DNA from 2 places in the Mycobacterium cookii genome. Region 2 is predicted to be linked to the other one. Evidence: riboswitches for the same ligand, from Rfam matches in the RefSeq annotation. Region 2 holds a riboswitch; the other holds the start of a gene.
The links. Region 2 has a riboswitch for cobalamin ahead of metE (5-methyltetrahydropteroyltriglutamate--homocysteine S-methyltransferase). Riboswitches for the same ligand answer to the same signal wherever they lie in the genome.
Positions count from the first base shown of each region.

Region 1: another riboswitch for cobalamin. It lies ahead of G6N27_RS22330 ((2Fe-2S)-binding protein); the one in region 2 lies ahead of metE (5-methyltetrahydropteroyltriglutamate--homocysteine S-methyltransferase).

Region 1 is NZ_AP022569.1:4,747,336-4,758,752, reverse strand. It holds gene G6N27_RS22355 (TIGR03089 family protein) at 1-644, shown strand, start outside; gene G6N27_RS22350 (DUF1490 family protein) at 834-1,118, shown strand; gene ctpC (manganese-exporting P-type ATPase CtpC) at 1,163-3,259, shown strand; gene G6N27_RS22340 (heavy metal-binding domain-containing protein) at 3,300-4,085, shown strand; gene G6N27_RS22335 (DUF5073 family protein) at 4,085-4,459, shown strand; cobalamin riboswitch at 4,475-4,653, shown strand; gene G6N27_RS22330 ((2Fe-2S)-binding protein) at 4,691-5,440, shown strand; gene G6N27_RS22325 (PPE family protein) at 5,437-7,107, shown strand; gene G6N27_RS22320 (AMP-binding protein) at 7,035-7,466, opposite strand; gene G6N27_RS22315 (cation transporter) at 7,554-8,222, opposite strand; gene G6N27_RS22310 (hypothetical protein) at 8,263-8,553, opposite strand; gene G6N27_RS22305 (class I SAM-dependent methyltransferase) at 8,665-9,570, shown strand; gene G6N27_RS22300 (hypothetical protein) at 9,567-9,797, opposite strand; gene G6N27_RS22295 (DUF2127 domain-containing protein) at 9,896-10,675, shown strand; gene G6N27_RS25580 (ATP-binding protein) at 10,677-11,417, opposite strand, start outside.
Region 2 is NZ_AP022569.1:2,140,531-2,151,947, forward strand. It holds gene G6N27_RS09950 (enoyl-CoA hydratase) at 1-573, shown strand, start outside; gene G6N27_RS09955 (CPBP family intramembrane glutamic endopeptidase) at 592-1,308, opposite strand; gene G6N27_RS09960 (NAD(P)H-binding protein) at 1,333-2,472, opposite strand; gene G6N27_RS09965 (type III polyketide synthase) at 2,713-3,753, shown strand; gene G6N27_RS09970 (isoprenylcysteine carboxyl methyltransferase family protein) at 3,757-4,266, shown strand; gene G6N27_RS09975 (NAD(P)/FAD-dependent oxidoreductase) at 4,256-5,269, shown strand; gene G6N27_RS09980 (crotonase/enoyl-CoA hydratase family protein) at 5,325-6,113, opposite strand; gene G6N27_RS09985 (thiolase family protein) at 6,110-7,264, opposite strand; gene G6N27_RS09990 (SDR family oxidoreductase) at 7,433-8,086, shown strand; cobalamin riboswitch at 8,162-8,372, shown strand; gene metE (5-methyltetrahydropteroyltriglutamate--homocysteine S-methyltransferase) at 8,509-10,782, shown strand; gene G6N27_RS10000 (DUF3556 domain-containing protein) at 10,834-11,417, opposite strand, start outside.

The sequences.
Region 1 (11,417 bases), 2.6 Mb from region 2:
TCACCTACTACGACGACGCCACCGGCGAACGCATCGAACTGTCCGCGGTCACGCTGGCCAATTGGGCGGCCAAAACCGGGAACCTGTTGCGCGACGAGTTGGGCGCCGGACCGGTCAGCCGGGTGGCGGTGCTGCTGCCGGCCCATTGGCAGACTGCGGCGGTGTTGTTCGGCGTGTGGTGGATCGGCGCCGAGGTGGTGCTCGACGGCTCGGCGGCCGACGTGGCGTTGTGTACGGCCGAGCGCCTCGAGGAGGCGGACGCCACCGGCGCCGGCGAGGTGGCGGTGCTGTCGCTGGACGTATTCGGCCGGCCGGCGCCCGACCTGCCGATCGGCGTCACCGACTACGCGACCGCGGTGCGGGTGCACGGCGACCAGATCGTCGGCGAAGCTCATCCCGGGCCGGCGTTGTCCGGCCGATCGGTCGACGAGGTGCTCGCGGCCTGCCAAAATGCTTCTGCGTCGGAGGGTTTGACGGCCGACGACCGGGTGCTCTCGACCGCCTCGTGGGATACGGCCGACGACGTGATCGCCGGCCTGCTGAGCGTGCTCGCGGTTGGCGGATCGCTGGTTCAGGTCGCACATCCCGATCCGGATGCGTTGCAACGCCGGATCGAGACCGAAAAGGTCACCCGCACCATCTAGCCACTCCCGCCACAGCAGCCCCCAGCCCGTAGCGGCGGCCCGGCCAGCCGGGCATCCGCCGCTGAGCGCCCGGCTGGCCGGGGGAACGAGGCCGTGCGCCCCGCCGCCCAATTCATATTGATATCGCTATATGTGGATGTTATCGTCGTCGAAAGTCGATGCTGGGCCGTGACGGGAGGACGTTTCGCGATGGTGGTGCAGGGATTCTTGGGTAAGGCAGCCGGGACGGTGGTCACCGGCGTTGTCGGCGTGAGCGCCTATGAGCTGCTACGCAAGGCCCTGGCCAAAGCTCCTCTGCACGACGCCGCCGTCACTGCGACCGAGTGGGGCCTGCGCGGGACCCGGCGGGCCGAGGAAGCAGCGGAATCCGCCCGGCTGAAGGTGGCCGACGTCGTCGCCGAAGCCCGTGAGCGTATCGGCGAGGAGGCACAGCCTCCGGCCATCGGCGAGCACGAGCACGACCACGAGCACTGAGCGCAGTGCCTGACTTGGAGGTCATCTCCGACGCGGCCGGGCGCATGCGGGTGCGGGTGCCATGGGTGCGCGCGAACTCCCGACGGGCGGTCGCGGTCGAAGAAGCGGTGGACAAGCAGCACGGAGTCCGTGCGGTGCACGCCTATCCGCACACCGGTTCGGTCGTGGTGTGGTATTCGCCGAAGCGTTGCGATCGGACCGAAGTGCTGGCGGCGGTCGCGTCCGCCGAACACGTTGCCGCCGACCTGATTCCGGCTCGCACCCCGCGATCGTCAGACATCCGCAACACCGAGGTGCTGCGGATGGTGATCGGCGGCACGGCGCTGGCGCTGCTCGGGATTCGCCGCTACGGATTCAGCCGGCCGCCGCTGCTGGGCCCGTCCGGTCAGCTGGTCGCCACCGGCGCAACGGTATTCATGGGCTACCCGTTCCTGCGCGGCGCGCTGCGCTCGCTGCGGTCCGGGCGCGCGGGCACCGACGCGCTGGTCACCGCGGCGACCGTCGCCAGCCTGGTGTTACGCGAGAACGTGGTCGCGCTCACCGTGCTGTGGCTGCTGAATATCGGTGAGTACCTTCAGGATCTGACGCTGCGCCGGACCCGGCGGGCGATCTCCGATCTGCTGCGGGGCACGGCCGACACGGCGTGGATCCTGCTGAGCGACGGTAACGAGGTACAGGTCCCGGTCGACAGCGTGCAGATCGGCGACGACGTCGTGATTCACGACCATGTCGCGATACCGGTCGACGGTGACGTGGTCGACGGCGAGGCGATTGTCGACCAGTCCGCGATCACCGGCGAGACCCTACCCGCGAGCATCGTCGCGGGCGCAAGAGTGCACGCCGGTTCGGTGGTGCTGCGCGGCCGTCTGGTGGTGCGCGCTCGCGCGGTCGGCAACGAGACCACGATCGGCCGGATCATCTCCCGCGTCGAAGAGGCGCACCACGATCGGGCGCCCATCCAGACCGTCGGCGAGAACTTCTCCCGCCGCTTCGTGCCGATCTCGTTCATCGTCTCCGCGGTCACCCTGGCCCTCACCGGAGACGTCCGGCGCGCCATGACCATGCTGCTGATCGCCTGCCCGTGCGCGGTGGGCTTGTCGACTCCGACCGCGATCAGCGCGGCGATCGGCAACGGCGCGCGCCGTGGCATCCTGATCAAGGGCGGGTCGCACCTCGAACAGGCCGGCCGAGTGGACGCGATCGTCTTCGACAAGACCGGAACGCTCACGGTGGGCCGCCCGGTGGTGACGAACATCATTGCGCTACACGATGATTGGCAGCCCGAGCAGGTGCTCGCCTATGCGGCGAGCTCAGAGCTGCACTCCCGGCACCCGCTGGCCGAAGCGGTGATCCGGTCGACCGAGGAGCGTCGCATCACGATTCCGCCGCACGAGGAGTGCGAGGTACTGGTCGGCCTGGGCATGCGGACCTGGGCGGACGGGCGGACGTTGCTGCTGGGCAGCCCGTCGCTGCTGCGCTCAGAAAAGGTCAAGGTTTCGAAGAAGGCGGCCAACTGGGTCGACAAGTTGCGCCGGCAAGCCGAAACGCCGCTGCTGCTCGCCGTCGACGGCATGCTCGTCGGGCTGATCAGCCTGCGCGACGAAATTCGCACCGAAGCGCCAGACGTGCTGAAGAGGTTGCGCTCCAACGGAATTCGCCGCATCGTCATGCTGACCGGCGACCACCCCGATATCGCGCAAGTCGTTGCCGGCGAACTCGGTATCGACGAGTGGCGCGCCGAGGTACTACCCGAGGACAAGCTCGCAGCGGTCCGCAACCTGCAAGACGAGGGCTACATCGTCGGGATGGTCGGTGACGGCATCAACGACGCCCCCGCGTTGGCTGCGGCCAACATCGGCATCGCGATGGGCCTGGCCGGCACCGACGTCGCGGTCGAGACCGCCGATGTCGCACTGGCCAACGACGACCTTCGTCGCCTGCTCGATGTCGGCGACCTGGGCGCCCGCGCCGTCGACGTGATCCGGCAGAACTACGGCATGGCGATCGCCGTCAATGCCGCCGGGCTGCTGATCGGCGCCGGCGGTGCCCTCTCACCGGTGCTCGCGGCGATCCTGCACAACGCATCCTCGGTGGCCGTCGTCGCTAACAGTTCACGGCTGATTCGGTACCGCTTGGACTGAACGAGTGCACCGACCATCGGATCGGTGTCATGATGCCTCGATGTCTACTCCCCTCGACCCTGTTGCCAGCGAACGGCTGTCGCACGCCGACAAGGTCTTCACGTCCGACCTGTCCATCAACGAGTTCGCGCTGTTGCACGGAGCCGGCTTCGAGCCGCTCGATCTGGTGATGGGCGTGTCGGTCTACCACGTCGGCTACCAATTCGCCGGTATCCGGCAACAATCCGAGCTGCCCGTGCTCACCGAGGCGACCTATCGGGCCCGCTGGAATGCGATGGCCCGCATGCAGGCCGAAGCCGACGCGCTGGGTGCGGACGGTGTCGTCGGTGTGCGGCTGGAATGGCGTCAGCACGGTGCCGAATCCGAGCATCTGGAGTTCATCGCGGTCGGAACCGCAGTCCGCTACACCCCGAAGCCGGGCGCATTCAAACGCGGCAACGGACAGGCGTTCTCCAGCCACCTATCCGGACAGGACCTGGCGACTCTGCTTCGATCGGGCTGGGCGCCGGTGGCATTCGTCATGGGCAACTGCGTGTTTCACATTGCCGCGCAAGGCTTTATGCAGACGCTGCGACAGATGGGCCGCAACTTGGAGATGCCGCAGTGGACGACGGGAAACTACGAAGCCCGCGAGCTGGCCATGTCGCGCATGCAGAGCGAAGCCGAGCGGGACGGCGCATCCGGGGTCGTCGGCGTACATTTCGCCATTCAGAACTATGCGTGGGGCTACCACACCGTGGAGTTCTACGCCGCCGGTACCGCCGTGCGCCGCAGTGGCACACCCGAAACCATCGCACCGTCGTTCGTGCTCGCCATGAACGACTGATGGCCGCATTCGACGCCGAGCGAGTAAGTCGCACCGTCACCGACGCGCTGGCCGGACCGGGCGGGATCGCGTTGGTCGTCAACGTCTTCGCCGGGCTGCCGGGTGTCACGCACACCGCTGCCCGTCGGGGGATGTTCCGGTCACAACCTGCACGGCTGCAGATCGGCGACTGGCGTTACGAGGTGACACCCGACAACCGGTTGAGTGCGGCACACGTGGTCGCAGGCATCGTGATCGGCGAGGAGGTGGTGTTGGCCGACGCGGTGGGGCCGCATTTGGCCCGCTCCCTGGGGCAGATCGTCGCCCGCCACGGTTCGACAGTCATCCCCTACATCGACGCGGCAGTGGACGCATTGCGCGCCGGCGCGGGCTGATTGGCTACCGGCGGGGCCGAAGGGGTGCGATAATGCCCGGGTTAGGCGATGACGATGTAGGAAGCCGGTGCGAATCCGGCGCGGTCCCGCCACTGTTATCGGGGAGCGAACCTCACTAGCCACGGCCGCGAGCTGGAAGGCGAGGTAAGCAGCGATCCGAGAGCCAGGACACTCGCGTCGTCGCATCCTGCAACCCGGGGCGGTCGACCCTGAGAGAGCTGGCGAGCGTCGGTGTCACGCGCCTTCTTCACCCACCCTGCGCACAACTGCGCTGTCTTCGAGCCAAGCGCTGCGGCGGTCCTTGCCGAGATCGCACAGATCAACGACTACTTCGCCGTCGGCACCGGGCCGGTCGACGGTGGCTGGCGGCCGTTAGCGCAGCTCTACACCGATCACGCAATGCTCCACGGCGTTATCGCTCGAGTGCAGACCCACGTCCGCGCGCCGGAACGGCGGGTCGCGGCGTCCATTTTCTTCCTCGGCTTTGCCGCGCGGTTGTGGTCGATCGGGCTCGGCGCCGTCGTCGGCCACGGTCTGCTGCCCGACTTTGCCGCCGACCGGCTGCTGTTCCGCGAAACTGGCGGCCGGATCGCGCTGCACATCGCCCATCCCGTCGGCCGGCGCGGCGACGATCTCGAGCTGAGGCTGGCCGACGCTGTCCTCGACGGGCACCTCACACCGCTGGGCACCGCACTGCAGCCGATCTCGCGAGAGTTGCTGTGCGGCAACGCGGCGTCCGCACTGCTCGGCGCCGCCCGGCAATACGACCACCACCGGGCTACGACCTCACCCGGTCCGGGCCGCCGCCTTGCCCGCAGCTTGTGCGACGACGAACGACTCAGCGGGGCAATGGTTTTCGGTGACGCCGGCTATCGGCGCTCCAGCTGCTGCCTTTACTACAGCACAGCCGATGGCGGGCTCTGCGGTGACTGCGTCTTCGAGCAGACGCCCCGCGCTCTGGGCAGAAAGGACGCGTCATGACCGCGCCGATCTGGATGGCTGCGCCCCCCGAAGTGCATTCCGCGTTGTTGAGTAGCGGACCAGGGCCGGGTTCGCTGCTCGCCGCCGCTGAGGCGTGGAAAGCGTTGAGCGTCAACTACACCGAGACCGCCGATGAGCTGGCCGCGGTGCTCGACGGTGTGCAGGCGGGAGCGTGGGCCGGCCCGAGCGCCGCAGAATACGTGGCCGCGCACGCGCCGTATCTGGCGTGGCTGACCCAGGCCAGCGCCGACGCGGCCGCCACCGCTGCCCAGCAGGAAGTCGCGGTAACGGCCTACACGACCGCGCTGGCCACCATGCCGACGCTCGGTGAACTGGCCGCCAACCACGCCACCCACGCGGTGCTGCTGGCGACGAATTTCCTTGGCATCAACACCATTCCGATCACCGTGAACGAAGCCGACTACGCCCGGATGTGGATTCAGGCCGCCACCGTCATGGGCACCTATCAGACCATCTCCGGCGCGGCGGTGGCAGCCTCACCGCAGACCACCGCGGCCCCGAAGATCGTGAACGCCACTGCGACAGCGTCTCCCGCCGCCTCGGCCGCGTCCTCGCCCCCGGACACCGAGGACCAGTGGCTGGCCTGGCTGCAGAAAATCGGATACACCGACTTCTACAACAACGTTCTGCAGCCGTTGATCGACAATTTCTACAACAACCCCTTCCTGGTCGCGCTGTTCACCCAAATCGATCCTTACCTGCTCCAACTCGGCAACCCGCTGTCCTTCCTCAGCCCGTACAACATCGCGTTCGCGCTGGGCTACCCGTTGGACATCGGTTCCTACGTCGCCTACCTGTCCGAAACCTTCGCCTACATCGGGGCCGACATCACTGCGGCGTTCGCCACCGGCAACCCGTACGCGATCGGCCTGACCCTGGTGCTCGACACCGTCGAAGCGATCGGCACCGTCATCACCGACACCATCGCGTTGATGAAGACCCTGCTCGAATCGGTTGCGGTGCTGATCCCCACCGTGTTGCCGCTGTTGACCGTTCCGCTGATTCCGTTGGCGGCGGCCCCGTTGGCCGGCTTCGCGGGCCTGGCCGGGTTGGCGGGCCTGGCCGCCATACCGCCGATCCCCGTTCCGCCGCTCCCGATGCCGCTCGCCATGGCGGCGCCTCCGGGCCCGACGCCCGTGCCGACACCCGCCCCGGCGCCGGCCCTCGTGCACGCCCCGGCCGTCACCGCGGCGGCCGCACCGCCCGCTCCCCCGCCACCGCCGACGCCGGCCGGGCCGCCGCTGGCCACCATGCAGGGTTACCTCTACATGGTCGGGATCCTGTCCGCGACGGCGCGCCGAGCGGCCAACCAGGCCGCCAAGGCCAAGGAAGCGCAACCGGCCGTGGGCACCGAAAACCCCGCCGCCGCGCCGTCCCCGAAAGCGACGCCCACCGGCCGGCGCCGCCGCGCCACCGTCGAACGGCTCGGGCGCGGCCACGAATACGTCGATCTCGACGACGAGCCGACCGTCACGCCGTCGACGCAGGGGGCCGGGCCGCTCGGCTTCTCCGGGACCGCCGCGAAAGTCAGCGGCGGGGCTGCGACAGGCTTGGCCACATTGGCCGACGACGATTACGGCAGCGGGCCGCGTATGCCGATGATGCCGGGCACCTGGGGCGCCGACTCCCCCGATGCGGCCGACTGACCGACCGACCGGCTGAGCTCGCGTTTGAGGATCTTTCCGCCCTCGTTGCGGGCCAGAATGGCCACGTTGGCGCCCGGTCCAAGCCCGAGGCGGCGCCACTCGTTGGCCAACGCGTTGGTCCGGCTGTCCAGGTCGCCGAAACTGAGCGCCCCACGCTCGTCGATCAGCGCCGGTCGCTCGCGGTCGCGCGCGGCGGTGATCAGCGTCGCCGCCCCCAACAGGCCGTACCGGTCAAGCCCGCGCAGCACCGCCCCGATCCGGTCAGGCGGCATCAACCGCAACCCACCGGACCGCGCAAACAGCAGAAGCGACCAGATTTCCCACCCGAGGCGCCGAAACGCTTTTGCGGTCAGTGTCACCAGGTCGACGCTGCCGCCGGGTGCAGGTCACCGACTAGAGCGCAACGCCATCAGCCGCGGGGTCTTTCGGACCTTGCCGGCCAGGTGTCAGCAGCAGTCCTCGCCGCGCCACGTCTTGACACCCTGCCAGACCGCGACGGCGGCGATGCCCAGGCCGATCGCCGGATCGAACCACCAACAGCCCGGCCAGAATGCCAGCACCGCCAGGCCGATCAGCACCGCCGCGGCCTGCGCCCCGCACAGATAGTTCTGCGTGCCTTCGCCCTCGGTCGCGGCTGAGCCCAGCCGATGGGCGAGGACGTGCTTGGCGTGCCCGAGGGTCGGCATCAGCACCAAAGAGGCGGCCGTCAGCACGATGCCGATCACCGATGTCTCGGCGTACTCCCTGTCCAGGAGGTGGTGCACGGATTCCGCGGCGATGTAGGGCGCCGTCAGCCAGAACGACAGGGCGACACCACGCTCGGCGCGTCGCTCAGCGGTCGGTGACGACGTGCGCGTTCCGGAAAACCGCCATGCGACCATCGCGCTGGCCAGCGCCTCGGGCAGGCTTCCCAGCGCCCATCCGGTCAAGGCGATCGATCCGACCGACAGCCCCTGCCACAGCCCCACCACACCCTCGCTGAGCATGGCGAGCATGCTCACCCAGGCCAGCCGCCAGGCCCAGCGCGCACTCCGCTGCCAGCGTGCGTCGTGAGCGACGGCGTGCCCGTTACCGGCACAGCAGGCGTCGGCGACGAGCCCGGCTGGGTCGCCGATCGCACGGGATTCGGTCACCCAGCGATGTTAAGCCAACTGTCTAAGCAGGAGGCAGCGGCCGCTTCAGCGTGCAGACGATGCTCCACTCGAAGTAGAACTCGCCACCCTTGTCGTACCCGGCGAAGTGGTGCGAAACCTGCGCCCGCTGCACCGAGGAGTTCACGATCTCCCAGCCCTGTTCGCCGTAGGCGTTGGTCTGCCGGGTGATGTCGTCGATCACGGTTTCCAGGGATTCGTTCTTCACATGGATGAAGGTGGTTTCCCAACGCTGCGGATGCCAGTTGGCGTCTGACGCCAGTCCCGACGCAGACCCTGCCGAAGGTGCGCTCATACGGCGGCACCGTACGCCGCTGCGACCGCTCGAACGTGAATGAAACCTGGCCGACGCGTTAATGGCTTCCGACGAGCCGAGTCTCAGCAGCGGCTCGCTACGCTGGCCGGTATGGCACGCATCGACAACGACACCTGGGATTTGGCGACCAGCGTGGGAGCGACCGCCACCATGGTCGCCGCGGGCAGAGCCCGGGCGACCAGAGAGCGGCTCATCGACGACCCGTTCGCCGAGCCGCTGGTACGGGCGGTCGGCGTCGACTTCTTCACCCGATGGGCGGCAGGCGAACTCAGCGCCGACGAGGTCGACATTCCCGGCCATCCGTGGGGCATGCAGCCGATGACGGACTTGTTGACCGTGCGCACCCGTCTCATCGACCAGTTCATCGGCGACGCAACGGCTTCCGGTCTCAGCCAGGCGGTGATTCTGGCCTCCGGGCTGGACGCCCGCGGTTACCGGCTGTCCTGGCCCGCCGAGACGGTGGTGTTCGAAATCGACCAGCAACAGGTCACCGACTTCAAGACCGCGACGCTCGCCGGCGCCGGTGCCGAGCCGACCGTCGACCTGCGCGCGGTCCCGGTCGATCTGCGTGACGACTGGCCCGCAGCACTGCGCCACGCCGGTTTCGACCCGCAGCGCCCGACCGTGTGGGTCGCCGAAGGCCTGTTGGCCTTCCTGCCGCCGGAGGCCCAGGATCGCTTGCTGGACAACATCACCGACCTCAGCGCCGCGGGCAGTCGGCTGGTGGTGGAGATCTTCTTGAGCACACCGGAATCGCTGGAGGTCATGCACACGACGTCGCAGAACTGGTATGAGCACGGCCTCGATGCCCGCCTCGACGACCTGTGGTACGGCGGCGAACGCCACGACGTCGCGCCCTATCTCGATGAGCGGGGTTGGCAGACGACCAGGCACCGGTCCGCTCAGCTGTTGGCCGACGCGGGATTACCGGTGCCGCAACGCAACGATGGTCAGACCGAAAACTATTACTGCACAGCACAGCTCACTGGCAATTAGCTTTTACGGCGGTATCCGTCGATCTCATTCTCTTCTAGAGCCTGTGCGAGTTGTCGGCCCTTGGCGGTAAGCGCCAGCCACGCCGAGAACATCCACTTCTCGGGATCGTCATAGTGTCCGACGTACGCGTGGGAGATCTTGTGCAGCGAATGCTCGAGCGAATGATGCCAGGCGACAAAGCGACGCGACTTCCCGCGCAGCGCTTCCAGAAGCAGTCCGTTGCGCACGGCCTCGCGTCCCGGTGCCCGTCATGGCGGTCAGCGTAGGCGTTCGCGTCGTTCACCGATACCGCGGGCGGACAGGCAATGCCCTGTAGCGTGCTCTCATGGTGGATTTTGCTCTGCGCTCGTGCGGTTTACGTGGGCACGCGACATTTGCTCCCGACGAGCCGAACCTTCGTGAGCGCCTGAAAGCCGACACCCCCGCGGGCGAGGCGTGGCGTTGTTTGCGTTGCGAGACCTTCGTCGTGGGCCCGCCACGCCGCAGCGGCCCGGCGAACACCGCCCCGGAAATTCCGCGTGGACGATTCCTGCGGGACCGGACCCTGATGCGAGCACTCGCCGTCGAACGTGCCTTTCGCTGCGTCATCTTCGCTGCGGTGGCGGCCGGGGTGTTCAAGGTCAGTGGATCGCGCGAGCGGTTGCAGCACGCGCTGGAGCAAGACATTCCGCTGCTGCAGCCCCTGGCCAACCAGATCGGCTGGGATCCGGAGAACTCCAAGCTCGTTCGTCATATCGCGCACGCGTTCGCGCTGTCCTCGTCGACACTGCAATGGATCGCCATCGGCCTGGCCGGCTACGCGCTGATCGAACTCATCGAGGCGGTCGGGTTGTGGCTGATGAAGCGGTGGGGTGAGTATTTCGCGGTGATAGCCACCAGCGTCTTCCTGCCGCTGGAGATTTACGAGCTCACCGAAAAGATCACGGCCATGCGGCTTGTCGCGCTCGTCATCAACATCGTCGCGGTGATCTGGCTGTTGTGGAGTAAGCGGTTGTTCGGCCTCAACGGCGGCAGCGAAGCGTACCGACAGGAGCACGAAGCTGAAAGCCTACTGAGTGTCGAACAGGCCGGTGCCGCCGAAACTGTCTCCGGCGCAACGGCGTAACTCACGATTCTGTCTGCAATGCGGCCTGGTGCTGCAACGCGTAGGCGACGGCATGCGTGCGGTTCTCCGCGCCGAGCTTGGCCAGGATGGCCTCGACGTGGTGGCCGACGGTCTTGGGACTGATATGCAGCTCGGCCGCGATCTCTCGGTTGCTGCGACCGGCGACGAGCAGATCGAAGACCTGACGCTGGCGGCCGGTCAGCGCATGCGGGTCTGACAGCGTGTCGGCTCGACGGGCGCGAGGGGCACGCTCCCGCAGAGCGGCCAGGCGCTGCTGAGCGCGACGGGCCGCCGCTTTCGCGCCGAGGCGCCGGAAGGCGGCCAGCGCCGTCGTCACCGCCGCGGCATCGCCGCCGAGCTGGGCCAGCGCCGCGTCGTACGGGCAGCCGCGGCGGACCCACTCGTCGGCGGCGCTCTGCCAGTCCCCGCGGATCTCTGACTCGAATGGCGTGCCGGCGTCGCCGTCGGTGGCCTCACATGTGCCGCCGGCCAGCCGAATCCAACGGCGCAACTGGTCGACCTGCCATCGGTCGGCGTGTTCGTGTGCGGCCGCCAGCCCCGCGTGCGCTTCGGCCAGCGCCGTCTCGTCATCGCCGCTGAGCCAAGCTATTTCGGCGCGTGCCGCTGAAACCGCACCCAGGTGGACCAGGTCACCGGGTTGGGCTCCGGAGTCGACATCGCTCGGCAGCGCAACCACAGACTGCCGACCGCGCCGCGCGTCGATCAGCGCGAGTGTCACCAG
Region 2 (11,417 bases):
GACGACGTGGCGGGCGCCGGCCCCGGCGACGAGCTGATCCTGGCGGCAAACCGGGTGGTGCGGGCGATCACGGCGCTACCGCGCCCGGTCGTCGCCGTCGTTCAGGGCCCGGCGGCCGGTGTCGGCGTCTCGATCGCGTTGGCATGCGATTTGGTATTGGCTTCGGAAGCAGCGTTTTTCATGCTCGCCTTCACCAAGATCGGCTTGATGCCCGACGGCGGCGCCTCGGCGCTGATCGCCGCCGCGATCGGCCGGATCGGTGCGATGCGGATGGCGTTGCTGGCCGAGCGGCTACCGGCCGGCGAGGCGTTGGCCTGCGGCTTGGTCAGCGCGGTCTATCCGGCCGACAGCTTCGAAGCCGAGGTGGACAAGGTGGTGGCCGGGCTGCTGAACGGCCCCGCCGTGGCGTTCGCCAAGACGAAGCAGGCCATCAACGGGGCCACGCTCACCGAGTTGGAGCCGACTCTGCAGCGCGAACTCGAGGGTCAATCCGTGCTGCTGAATTCGCACGACTTCCGCGAGGGCGCAAGAGCTTTCCAGCAGCGCCGCAAACCCGCCTTCACGGATATCTGAGCACCGACAGCCGAGCGCTCACAGCCCGAACAGCGGGGGGAGCGCGAGCAGCACGACCAAGGTCCACACGAAGTGGGTCAGGATCGGCGCCAGCACCCCGCCGGTGGCGCGGCGTTCCATTGCGCACACCGTTCCGAGAAAGATCGCAGCGAATCCGAGCATCAGCTGTCCGCTGGCCAGGGTGGCGATGACGTACACCACGGTCGAGATCACCAGCGGGTGGTATCGCACCACCGCGGTGTACAGCGCGCCGCGGTAGAACAGCTCCTCGCCGATGGCACCGAGGAGTGCGACGGCCATCGTCGGCCGCCACGCTCCCTGATCGGCGTACTGCAGCACGCGGGTGATGAGCTCGGCGACAACCGGGATCTGCCGGGCGACCAACCCGCCGAGCACGAAGACGCCGCCGAGCAGTAGGCCGATGACAGTGCCGCTGACCACCGGACGCTGGTTTCGGCCACGCCAGCGAGCGCCGCCGAGGTGCAAAGGTCCGGACAAGAACGCGCCGAGCGCCCACACGCCCGCAAGCGTGAGCGACCACCAGTAGAAGCTCGGCTCACCGGGGTGGCTTCGAAGGGCGAAGCTCAGCGCCGCGGCACCGAGCACCAACACGATCGCGACGATGATCCGCCTGCGTCGTACGACGCCGGGTGGTTCGTTATGCGGCACAGCGACATTGACGATCCCGCGGCGGATCTCCTCCAGGGCGCTGGGCGTGGGGCTGACTTCAGTCATCGACTCGCTCTGCATCGGCTCGTGTCATGCGAAATGCACCTTCGGTGTCAGGGTGATCAGGATGTCAAGACCGGTCCGCAGCGCTCCGGCAATCGGGCCGGGAACAGCTTTCACCAATCCGAGGCCGGGTCGCGCGATCGATGGTGTCACTATGCACGCAAGTCGCCGCAACCGCAGCGCATCGCCGCCCGTCCACGCAGGATCGCTGTCGGCGAGGTGGTGTGGATCAGCGAGAGCGTTCACCGGCCGTGGCCGACCATTGGACAGCGAGCGCGATATCGCGTCGGCTATCGACAGCAGTCCGCCCTTCGGATCGGGAACCAACTCGCGCAGGCCGGCGCCGCTGGCTTTCATCGGATAGTCCAGCGACTCGACCAGGTCCGCGGCCAGTCCGTCGGGCACCGGCAGCGCCAGCGCGGTCACCCAGGAGGCCACCGTGGTGTCGATCCCCCACACCGGCACACCGGTATGCCACTTGCCGGCAATGCGTGAATATGTCTTAAGCAGTGCGCGGTACGACGTGGTGTCCGGACCGGCGATGTCATACGCACCCGCCGGAACCTGTTCGGTGTCCGCGGCAGCGACGAGGTAATGCAGCACATCGCGAATGGAAATCGGATCGATCGGGTTGTCCATCCACTTCGGTATCGGGATCACCGGGAAGCGGTCACCGACGTAGCGCAACATCTCGAACGACGTCGAGCCCGCGCCGAATATCACCGCGGCGCCGATCCACACCACTTCCGGGCCGCCCTCGATCGTCAGCGCCTCGGCGACCTCGGCCCGGCTGGTCAGGTGTTCGGACAAATCCTCGCCCGAGGGAACGAAGCCACCGAGGTACACGATGCGACGGACGCCGGCATCTTTCGCCGCGGCCGCGACGTTGCCGGCCGCGATGCGGTCGGCATCGCGGAAGTCCGGCTGGCCGATGGCGTGCACGAGGTAGTAGATGACGTCGACCGGGCCGGCCACAGCCAGGGCCGCGCGAGCCGACTCCGCATCGGAGGCATCTAGGTGTAGGGGTTTGACGTCGTCGAACCATCCGAAATCGCCGAGCCGCGCGGGGTCGCGGGTGGCGGCGAGGACCTCATGGTCTGCCGCCAGAAGCGCCGTGACCAGCCGCGATCCCACATACCCGGTCGCGCCGGTCACAAGAATGCGCACAGTTTCAACCTAACGATTGTGATGTGTACCGAACACTTCGTTCAGTTGTTGCCCGGCGACCAGTTGGGCAAACCGAAGTGTCGGTCGTCACACCGACCGGCGGAAGGTGCTTCAGATTTCCGGCATATTGTTGTTATGTTCCAATTGACCGGATCAATCAAGACCGCGGCGTAGCCCGCACTAGGCACATGAACACGAATACCGAACGCCCGTCTACCCCTTTCGGCAGGTGGTGACGCCATGACATCGAACCCGTCCATCGCGGCCGTAGCCGTCGAGTTTCCGCCGCACCAGGTCGGCCAGCAGGAAGCACTGTCCGGCCTGACCGGGTTCGGCGGCCCGCAATTCGACCGTTTCGCAGCTAGCGCCGGAGTCGAGAGACGCCGCCTTGCGATACCGCTGCCGGAGTACGGCAAGTTGAGTGGTTTCACTGAAGCCAACGACACCTACATCGACGTCGCGTTGACGCTCGGTGAGCGCGCGATCCTCGCGGCACTGGACGCCGCCAACATCACACCCACCGACGTCGATGTCGTCTTCTCGACGACGGTGACCGGCCTGGCCGTGCCCACCATCGAGGCCCGGTTGGCGACGCGCCTCGGCATGCGGCCCGACGTCAAGCGGGTGCCGCTGTTCGGACTCGGCTGCGTCGCCGGTGCCGCCGGCGTGGCCCGTATGCACGATTACCTGCTGGCTTTCCCCGATCAGGTGGGGCTGTTGCTCGCCGTCGAACTGTGTTCGTTGACGCTGCAGCGCGACGACTACTCGATCGCCAATCTGGTGGCCGCCAGCCTGTTTGGTGACGGGGCGGCGGCAGTCGTCGCCAAGGGGGCCAACCGTACGCCCGCCGGTCCCACGGTGCTGGACACCCGCAGCCGGATCTACCCCGACACCGAAGACGTGATGGGCTGGGACATCGGCAGCACCGGCTTCAAGATCAAGCTGTCCACCGAGGTAGCCAACGTCGCCGAAAAGTATGTGGGCGAGGACGTCCGGAACTTTCTCAGTGATCACGGCCTGACCACCGCAGACATCGGGACATGGATCTGCCACCCCGGTGGGCCCAAGGTGATCGAGGCCATCGAACACACACTTGACCTGCCCGAGAATGCCCTCGACCACACCCGGAAATCGTTGCGCGACAACGGCAACTTGTCGTCGGTGTCGGTGCTCGATGTGCTCCGGGCGAACCTGGCCGACCCGCCCGCACCCGGATCGTTCGGGCTGATGATCGCGATGGGACCGGCGTTCTGCTCGGAACTCGTACTGCTCGGCTGGTAGGCCGTGTACTACCTGCTGATTCTGGCGGTCGGCTTCGAGCGCCTCGCCGAGCTGATCGTCTCCAAACGCAACGCGCGGTGGGCGTTTGCCCAGGGCGGCAAGGAATTCGGCCATCAACACTATCCGGTGATGGTCACGATCCACACCGCGCTGCTGCTCGGATGCGTCCTCGAGGTCTGGGCGTTGCACCGGCCGTTCATCCCGTGGCTGGGCTGGCCGATGCTCGCACTGGTGGCGTTGACCCAGGTGCTGCGTTGGTGGTGTGTGACGACCCTGGGCCCGCGATGGAACACGCTCGTGATCGTGGTCCCCGAGGCACCGTTGGTCAGACGGGGACCGTATCGATGGCTGCATCATCCGAACTACCTGGCTGTCGTCACCGAAGGTGTCGCGCTTCCACTGGTGCACACCGCGTGGCTGACCGCGCTCTGTTTCACACTGGCCAATGCGCTGCTGCTGACGGTGCGCATCCGGGTGGAGAACGCGGCGCTGGGTTACACCCATGCCGTATGACGCCGACCTGTTGATTGTCGGTGGTGGGCCCGGCGGCCTCGCCACCGCGTTATACGCACGCAGGCAAGGACTTTCGGTGATCGTCGCCGAGCCGCGGGGCACGCCGGTCGACAAGGCATGCGGTGAAGGGCTGATGCCCGGCGGTCTTGCCGAACTGACGTCGTTGGGCGTCGACCCGGCCGGCCTGCCGATTCGGGGCATCGCGTACCTGGACGGGCGCCGACGCGCCGAGGCGCGCATTCAGACCGGTCCGGGCCGCGGCGTGCGGCGGACCACTCTGCATGCTGCGCTCGCCGCGCGCGCCAAAGAGCAAGACACCGAATGGATTTCGACCCGAGTTACGACCGTTGAGCAAGACGCAGCGGGCGTCACCGCGGCCGGGGTGCGCGCGAAATGGTTGGTGGCGGCGGATGGCCTGCATTCGACGGTGCGCTCCGCCGTCGGTATCGGCGCGGCAGCGGGCAGGCCTCGACGGTACGGCGTCCGGTGGCACTTTTCGGTGCCCGCATGGTCGGAATTCGTTGAGGTGTACTGGTCGCCGTTGGGCGAGGCCTACGTGACGCCGGTCGAGCCCGACCTGGTCGGCGTGGCGATCCTGTCGGGTGGCCAACCCGACCTCGCCTGGTTCCCGCGGCTGGCGCAGCGCCTTGCCGACGCCGACCGCGGACAGGCGCGGGGCTGCGGCCCACTGCGACAAGTGATTTCGCGTCGAGTCGCCGGCCGGGTGCTCTTGGTCGGCGATGCAGCAGGGTATGAGGACGCGTTGACGGGCGAGGGCATCAGCTTGGCCGTCAAGCAGGCCGGCGCGGCCGTAGCTGCGATCGTCAACGACGCCCCGCAGTCGTACGAGGCGGAGTGGCGCCGGATCACCCGCGACTACCGGATACTGACCCGCGCCCTGGTTTTGGCTACCGCGACCCGTGCCGGGCGGCGTGCGATCGTCCCGGCGTCGTGCGGCCTGCCAAGCGTGTTCGGCCGTGCGGTCAACGCACTGGCACGCTAAGCGTGGCTCAACCCGGCGACCCGCTGCGCCCGGCTTCGCCGCGCTTACGATCGCGTTAGCGCGCTTTCCAGACCGGCTTGCGCTTCTCTGCGAACGCCAACGGCCCCTCCTTGGCGTCCTCGGTCCGCAGCAACGTCGAGAATTCACGGGCGGTGCGGGCCCAGCTCGGCTCCTCGTCGGGAATGACGCCGTCGTCGGCGCCGCATGCGATCCGCTTGCTCGCCTGCACCGACAGCGGCGCATTGACGGTCACCCGCTCGGCCAGGGCCAACGCGGCGTCCAGCACGGTGCCGTCCGGGACGACCTGGTTGATCAATCCCCAGTTGGCGGCCTCGGCAGCGCTGATCGGCTCTCCGGTGAGCAGCATCTGCATTCCGATCTTGCGGGGCAGTTGCTCGGCGATGCGGAACACGCCACCGGCGCCGGCCAGCAGTCCGACCTTGACCTCGGGCAGACCGAACTGCGCGCGTTCTTCGGCGACCACGAGATCACTGGCCAACGCCAACTCGGTGCCGCCACCGAGTGCGGTGCCGTTGACCGCGGCGATGGTCGGCTTGTCGATGAAATGGTGGACGTAACCGGCGAAGCCCCACTCCGCGTGATCAGGGTGATACAGGTTCTCCCGACGCGAAATCGCCTTGAGATCCGCTCCGGCGCAAAACGATTTGTCGCCGGCGCCGGTGATGACCACCGCCCGCACGTCGGCGTCGTCTTGGGCCTGTTGTAACGCGTCGCCGACGCCGATGCTCACCGCGCCGTTGACGCAGTTACGCGCCTCCGGCCGGTTGATCGTGATGACCAGGACGTTGCCCCGGCGCTCGGTGAGCACCGCGGGTTCGCTCACAGCAGCTCCACGATGGTGGCGTTGGCCTGGCCGCCGCCCTCACACATCGTCTGCAACCCGTAACGAATTCCCTTGTCCCGCATGTGGTAGAGCATCGTCGTCATGATCCGGGCACCGGATCCGCCGAGCGGGTGACCGAGCGCGATCGCGCCGCCGTTGGGGTTGAGCTTCTTCTCGTCGGCCCCGATGTCCTTCAACCAGGCCAGCGGCACCGGCGCGAACGCCTCGTTGACCTCGAAGACACCGATGTCGTCCAGCGACAGACCGGAGCGCTTCAGCGCCTTCTGGGTGGCCGGGATCGGTGCGGTCAGCATGATCACCGGGTCGGCGCCGGCCAGCACCGCGGTGTGCACCCGCGCGATCGGCGTGAGCTTCAGTTCCTTCGCCTTCTCCGCCGTCATGAACAGCAGCGCCGCCGACCCGTCGGAGATCTGGCTGGAGTTGCCGGCGTGGATCACGCCGTCTTCCTTGAAGGCAGGCTTGAGCTGTGCCATCTTCTCGATCGGCGTGCCGCGACGGATGCCCTCATCCTTCAGCACGACTGAGCTCTCCGAGCCATCCGTAACCTTGATGCCGACGATCTGGTCATCGAAGGCACCGGAATCCTGTGCGGCCGCAGCCTTTTCGTGAGAGCCGAGGGAGAATTGGTCGACCGCGGTCCGATCGAATCCCCATTGCTCGGCGATCATCTCCGCGCCGATGCCCTGGTTGGGCGTCCGGTCGTAGCGGGCCTTGAAGCCCGGCGAGAACGGGTTGCCGCCGTTGGCCAGTGAGGCACCCATCGGCGTCCGCGACATCGACTCGACGCCACCGGCGACCACCACGTCGTAATGCCCGGCAACCACGCCCGCAGCGGCGAAGTGAATCGACTGCTGACTGGATCCGCACTGCCGGTCGACGGTCACGCCGGGCACGGTCTCCGGCCACCCCGCGGCCAACAGCGCAGTGCGGCCGATGTCCATCGACTGCTCCCCGGCCTGCATGACGCAACCCCAGATCACGTCGTCGACGAGCCCGGGATCGATGCCGGCTTTCTCGACCAGCCCGTTGAGCACCTGGGCCGACAGGTCGGCGGCGTGCACGCCGGACAAGCCGCCGTTCCGCTTTCCGACCGGTGAACGAACTGCCTCGACAATGACGGCTTCAGCCATGACGTATCTCCTTTGAACTCAGGCCTTTGTGCCCGACTCCGCCTCGGGCCCAGCGGCCCGCATCGTCGTCGCGCGGTACTTTCCCTCGATTGTTGACCAACCGCTTAGTTGGGCCGCCGCCGGGGTGCCCTACCGGCGGGTAGCGTCGCGCTCCGTACGTTGGAAGACATGTCGCGCATTGTCATCATCGGCGGCCACGGCAAGGTCGCCCTGCACCTGGCCCGCATGCTGTCCGACCGCGGAGACCAGGTGACGTCGGTGTTCCGCAACCCCGACCACGCCGACGACGTCACCGCCACCGGGGCCCGTCCGGCCGTCGCCGACGTCGAGCACCTGGACACCGGCGCGCTCGCCGATCTGCTCGCCGGCCACGACGCGGTGGTGTTTTCCGCCGGCGCGGGTGGCGGTGACCCGGCCCGCACGTACGCCGTCGACCGCGACGCCGCGATCCGGGTGATCGACGCCGCCGGCCGGGCTGGCGTGCGGCGCTTCGTCATGGTGTCCTACTTCGGCGCTGGCCCGCATCACGGCGTCTCACAGGATAATTCGTTCTTCCCGTATGCCGAGGCGAAAGCGGCGGCCGACGCCCATCTGCGTGCCAGCGAACTGGACTGGACCGTGCTGGGGCCGGGCCGTCTGACGCTGGAGCCGGCGACCGGCCGGATCGCGGTCGGCGCCGGCAAGGGAGAAGTCTCACGCGAAGACGTCGCGTTGGTGGCGGCCGCCGTGCTGAACGACGACGCGACGATCCGGCGCACCATCGACTTCAACAACGGTGACCTGCTTATCCCTGAAGCGCTTGCTAGCAGCGGCGATCGCTAGCGCGGCGAAGCCGGGCGCGGCGGGTCGCCGCCATCAATCGGGTAATCTCAGCGCCGCAGCTGGTTTGCCGGCAACGCCGTAGATGGCGCCGTCGGCATCGAACGAAGCATGTTAGATGTGCTTCGTAAGAGGGAACCCGGTGGGAGTCCGGGACTGTCCCGCAGCGGTATGCAGGAACGACCGCCGTCATCAGCACTGGTCGCAAGACTGGGAAGCGACGGCCATTAGGAGCACCACGCGGTGCGCGCCTGTGAGTCCGAAGACCTGCCGGCTGTGCCGGGTGCGCCGCGCCTGGCGGTTCACCGCCTCGTGGAATGGGCGTCTGGCCGTAACGGTTGCAGTGGCTATGTGCGCGCTGCACCGGACCGGTTCTGCGTCCGTTGGCGGCGACCACCCCGTCGATTGAAGGACGAAGAACCATTGTGACCGCAAAACCGTTTACCGCCACCGTCACCGGCTCCCCGCGCATCGGCCCGAAACGCGAGCTCAAGCGCGCCACCGAGAGCTACTGGAAGGGCAAGACCAGCCGATCAGAGCTCGAGAAGATCGCTGCGACCCTGCGCCACGACACCTGGGCCCAGCTGGCGGACGCCGGCCTGGACTCGGTACCGATCAACACGTTCTCCTACTACGACCAAATGTTGGACACCGCCGTGTTGCTCGGCGCGCTGCCCGCGCGGGTGCAGGCCGTCTCCGACGACCTCGACCGCTATTTCGCCGCCGCGCGGGGCACGGGAGACGTCGCGCCGCTGGAGATGACCAAGTGGTTCGACACCAACTACCACTACATCGTCCCCGAGATCGGGCCGAAGACGACGTTCTCGCTGCATCCCGAGAAGGTGCTGTCGGAGCTCAAAGAGGCTCAGCAGCAAGGTATTCCGGCGCGCCCGATCGTCATCGGTCCGATCACCTTCCTGCTGCTGAGCAAGGCCGTCGACGGCGGGGACGCACCGATCGGACGGATCGACGAGCTGACTGCGCTGTACGCCGACCTGCTCGACCAGCTGGCCGACAAGGGCGTGGAGTGGGTGCAGATCGACGAACCTGCTCTGGTCACCGACATCTCCCCCGACGCCCCCGCGCTGGCCGAACGCGTCTACAACACGCTCGGCGGGCTGGCCAAGCGTCCCGCGATTCACGTCGCCACCTACTTCGGTGACCCCGGCGCGGCGTTGGCGGCGCTGGCACGCACACCGGTCGAGGCGATCGGGGTCGATCTGGTCTACGGTGCCGACGCTGCCATCGCCACGGTTCCCGATTTAGCCGACAAGACGCTGGTGGCCGGGATCGTCGACGGACGCAACATCTGGCGCACCGACCTGGACAGTGCGCTGAGCACGCTGGCCGGCCTGGTCGGAAGCGTGGGCGCGGTGGCTGTTTCGACATCGTGTTCGACGCTGCACGTGCCCTACTCGCTGGAGCCGGAAACCGACCTGGACGACGCGCTGCGCAGCTGGCTGGCGTTCGGCGCCGAAAAGGTGCACGAGGTCGCCACTTTGGCGCGGGCGTTGAAGGACGGTCGCGACGCGGTGGCCAAGGAGATCGAGGCGTCCAACGCCGCGGTGAAGTCGCGTGCGGCCGACCCGCGCCTGCACGTCGACAAGGTACGCGAACGGATCGACTCGATCGCCAAGTCCGGCGGCACCGAGCGTGGACCGGCCGACAAGCGTCGCGAGGAGCAGACCGAGCGGCTGCATCTGCCGCCACTGCCGACCACGACCATCGGCTCCTACCCGCAGACATCGGCAATTCGCAAGGCGCGTGCGGCATTACGGTCCGGCGAGATCGACCAAGCCGAATACGAGAAGCGGATGCGCAAAGAGATCGCCGACGTCATCAAGCTGCAGGAGGATCTCGGCCTCGACGTGCTGGTGCACGGCGAGCCGGAGCGCAACGACATGGTGCAGTACTTCGCCGAGCAGTTGGAAGGTTTCTTCGCCACCGACAACGGCTGGGTGCAGTCCTACGGCAGCCGCTGCGTTCGCCCGCCGATTCTCTACGGCGACGTGACCCGGCCGCAGCCGATGACGGTCGAGTGGATCACGTACGCGCAGTCGTTGACCGACAAGCCGGTCAAGGGCATGCTCACCGGTCCGGTGACGATTCTGGCGTGGTCGTTCGTCCGCGACGACCAGCCGCTGGCCGACACCGCAAACCAGGTGGCGCTGGCGATCCGAGACGAGACGGTGGACCTGCAGGAGGCCGGCATCGCCGTGATCCAGGTCGACGAGCCGGCGCTGCGTGAGCTGTTGCCGTTGCGCGACGCCGACAAGCAGGCTTACCTGGACTGGGCGGTCGGCTCGTTCCGGCTGGCGACCTCGGGTGTTTCGGACTCCACGCAGATCCACACGCACCTGTGCTATTCGGAGTTCGGTGAGGTGATCGGTGCGATCGCCGACCTTGACGCCGACGTCACGTCGATCGAGGCGGCCCGCTCGCACATGGAGGTACTCGACGACCTCAACGCGGCCGGCTTCGCCAACAGCGTGGGGCCGGGTGTCTACGACATTCACTCGCCGCGGGTGCCCAGCACCGACGAGATCGCCGCGTCGCTGCGCGCTGCTTTGAAAGCCGTTCCGGCCGAGCGACTATGGGTCAACCCGGACTGCGGCCTGAAGACGCGCAACCCCGAAGAGGTCAACGCGTCGCTGACCAACCTGGTCGCGGCGACCAGGGAAGTTCGCGCCAACGCGTAGTTACGCGATCGAAACGGCCGGGCGTCGCTTGTGCGCCCGGCTTTTTCGTCTTTACGACTGCACGTGGACGGGAACGTCGTCGGCCCAGGGTTGCCGGGTCACCATGTCGGCGACGCGCACGTAGCCGCGTTCGAATTCCCCGGTGGCGGCGTCCACCAGCCGGTACCGCTGCATCTGCCGGTGGATGGGCTGCGCGTCGAGCATCACCACGCGCACTTCACCCGGCTCGAAGTGGCAGCGTCTCTGCAGCGCCGCAACGAGTTGCTCATTGCTGAAGTGCCCGTCGCCGAAGTTCCATCCGATGGCGGTGCTGGTGATGCGTTCACCGTCGGTCAGGACGTAGTCGTCCTCGTTCTGGCCGGCCATCGCGCGATGCGCCAAGGTGAACAGCGCGCGGCCGTGAGTGTTGAAGGCACGGAACGCATATCCCATGTACATCGGGATCTGCGCGGCCTCCTTGCTGCCGTAGAACTTCTCCAGTTGCGCGGCGGGCATGCTCGCGATCGCGACCACACCCTTGGCGATCTTCTCGTCGGCCGACGGCTTCATGCACCACAGCGTGGTGTCCCAGTTGCCCGCGTAATACCGCATGCCCGGTAGGAAGGACACCTTGCGCGGGAACAGGTTTCCGGTGA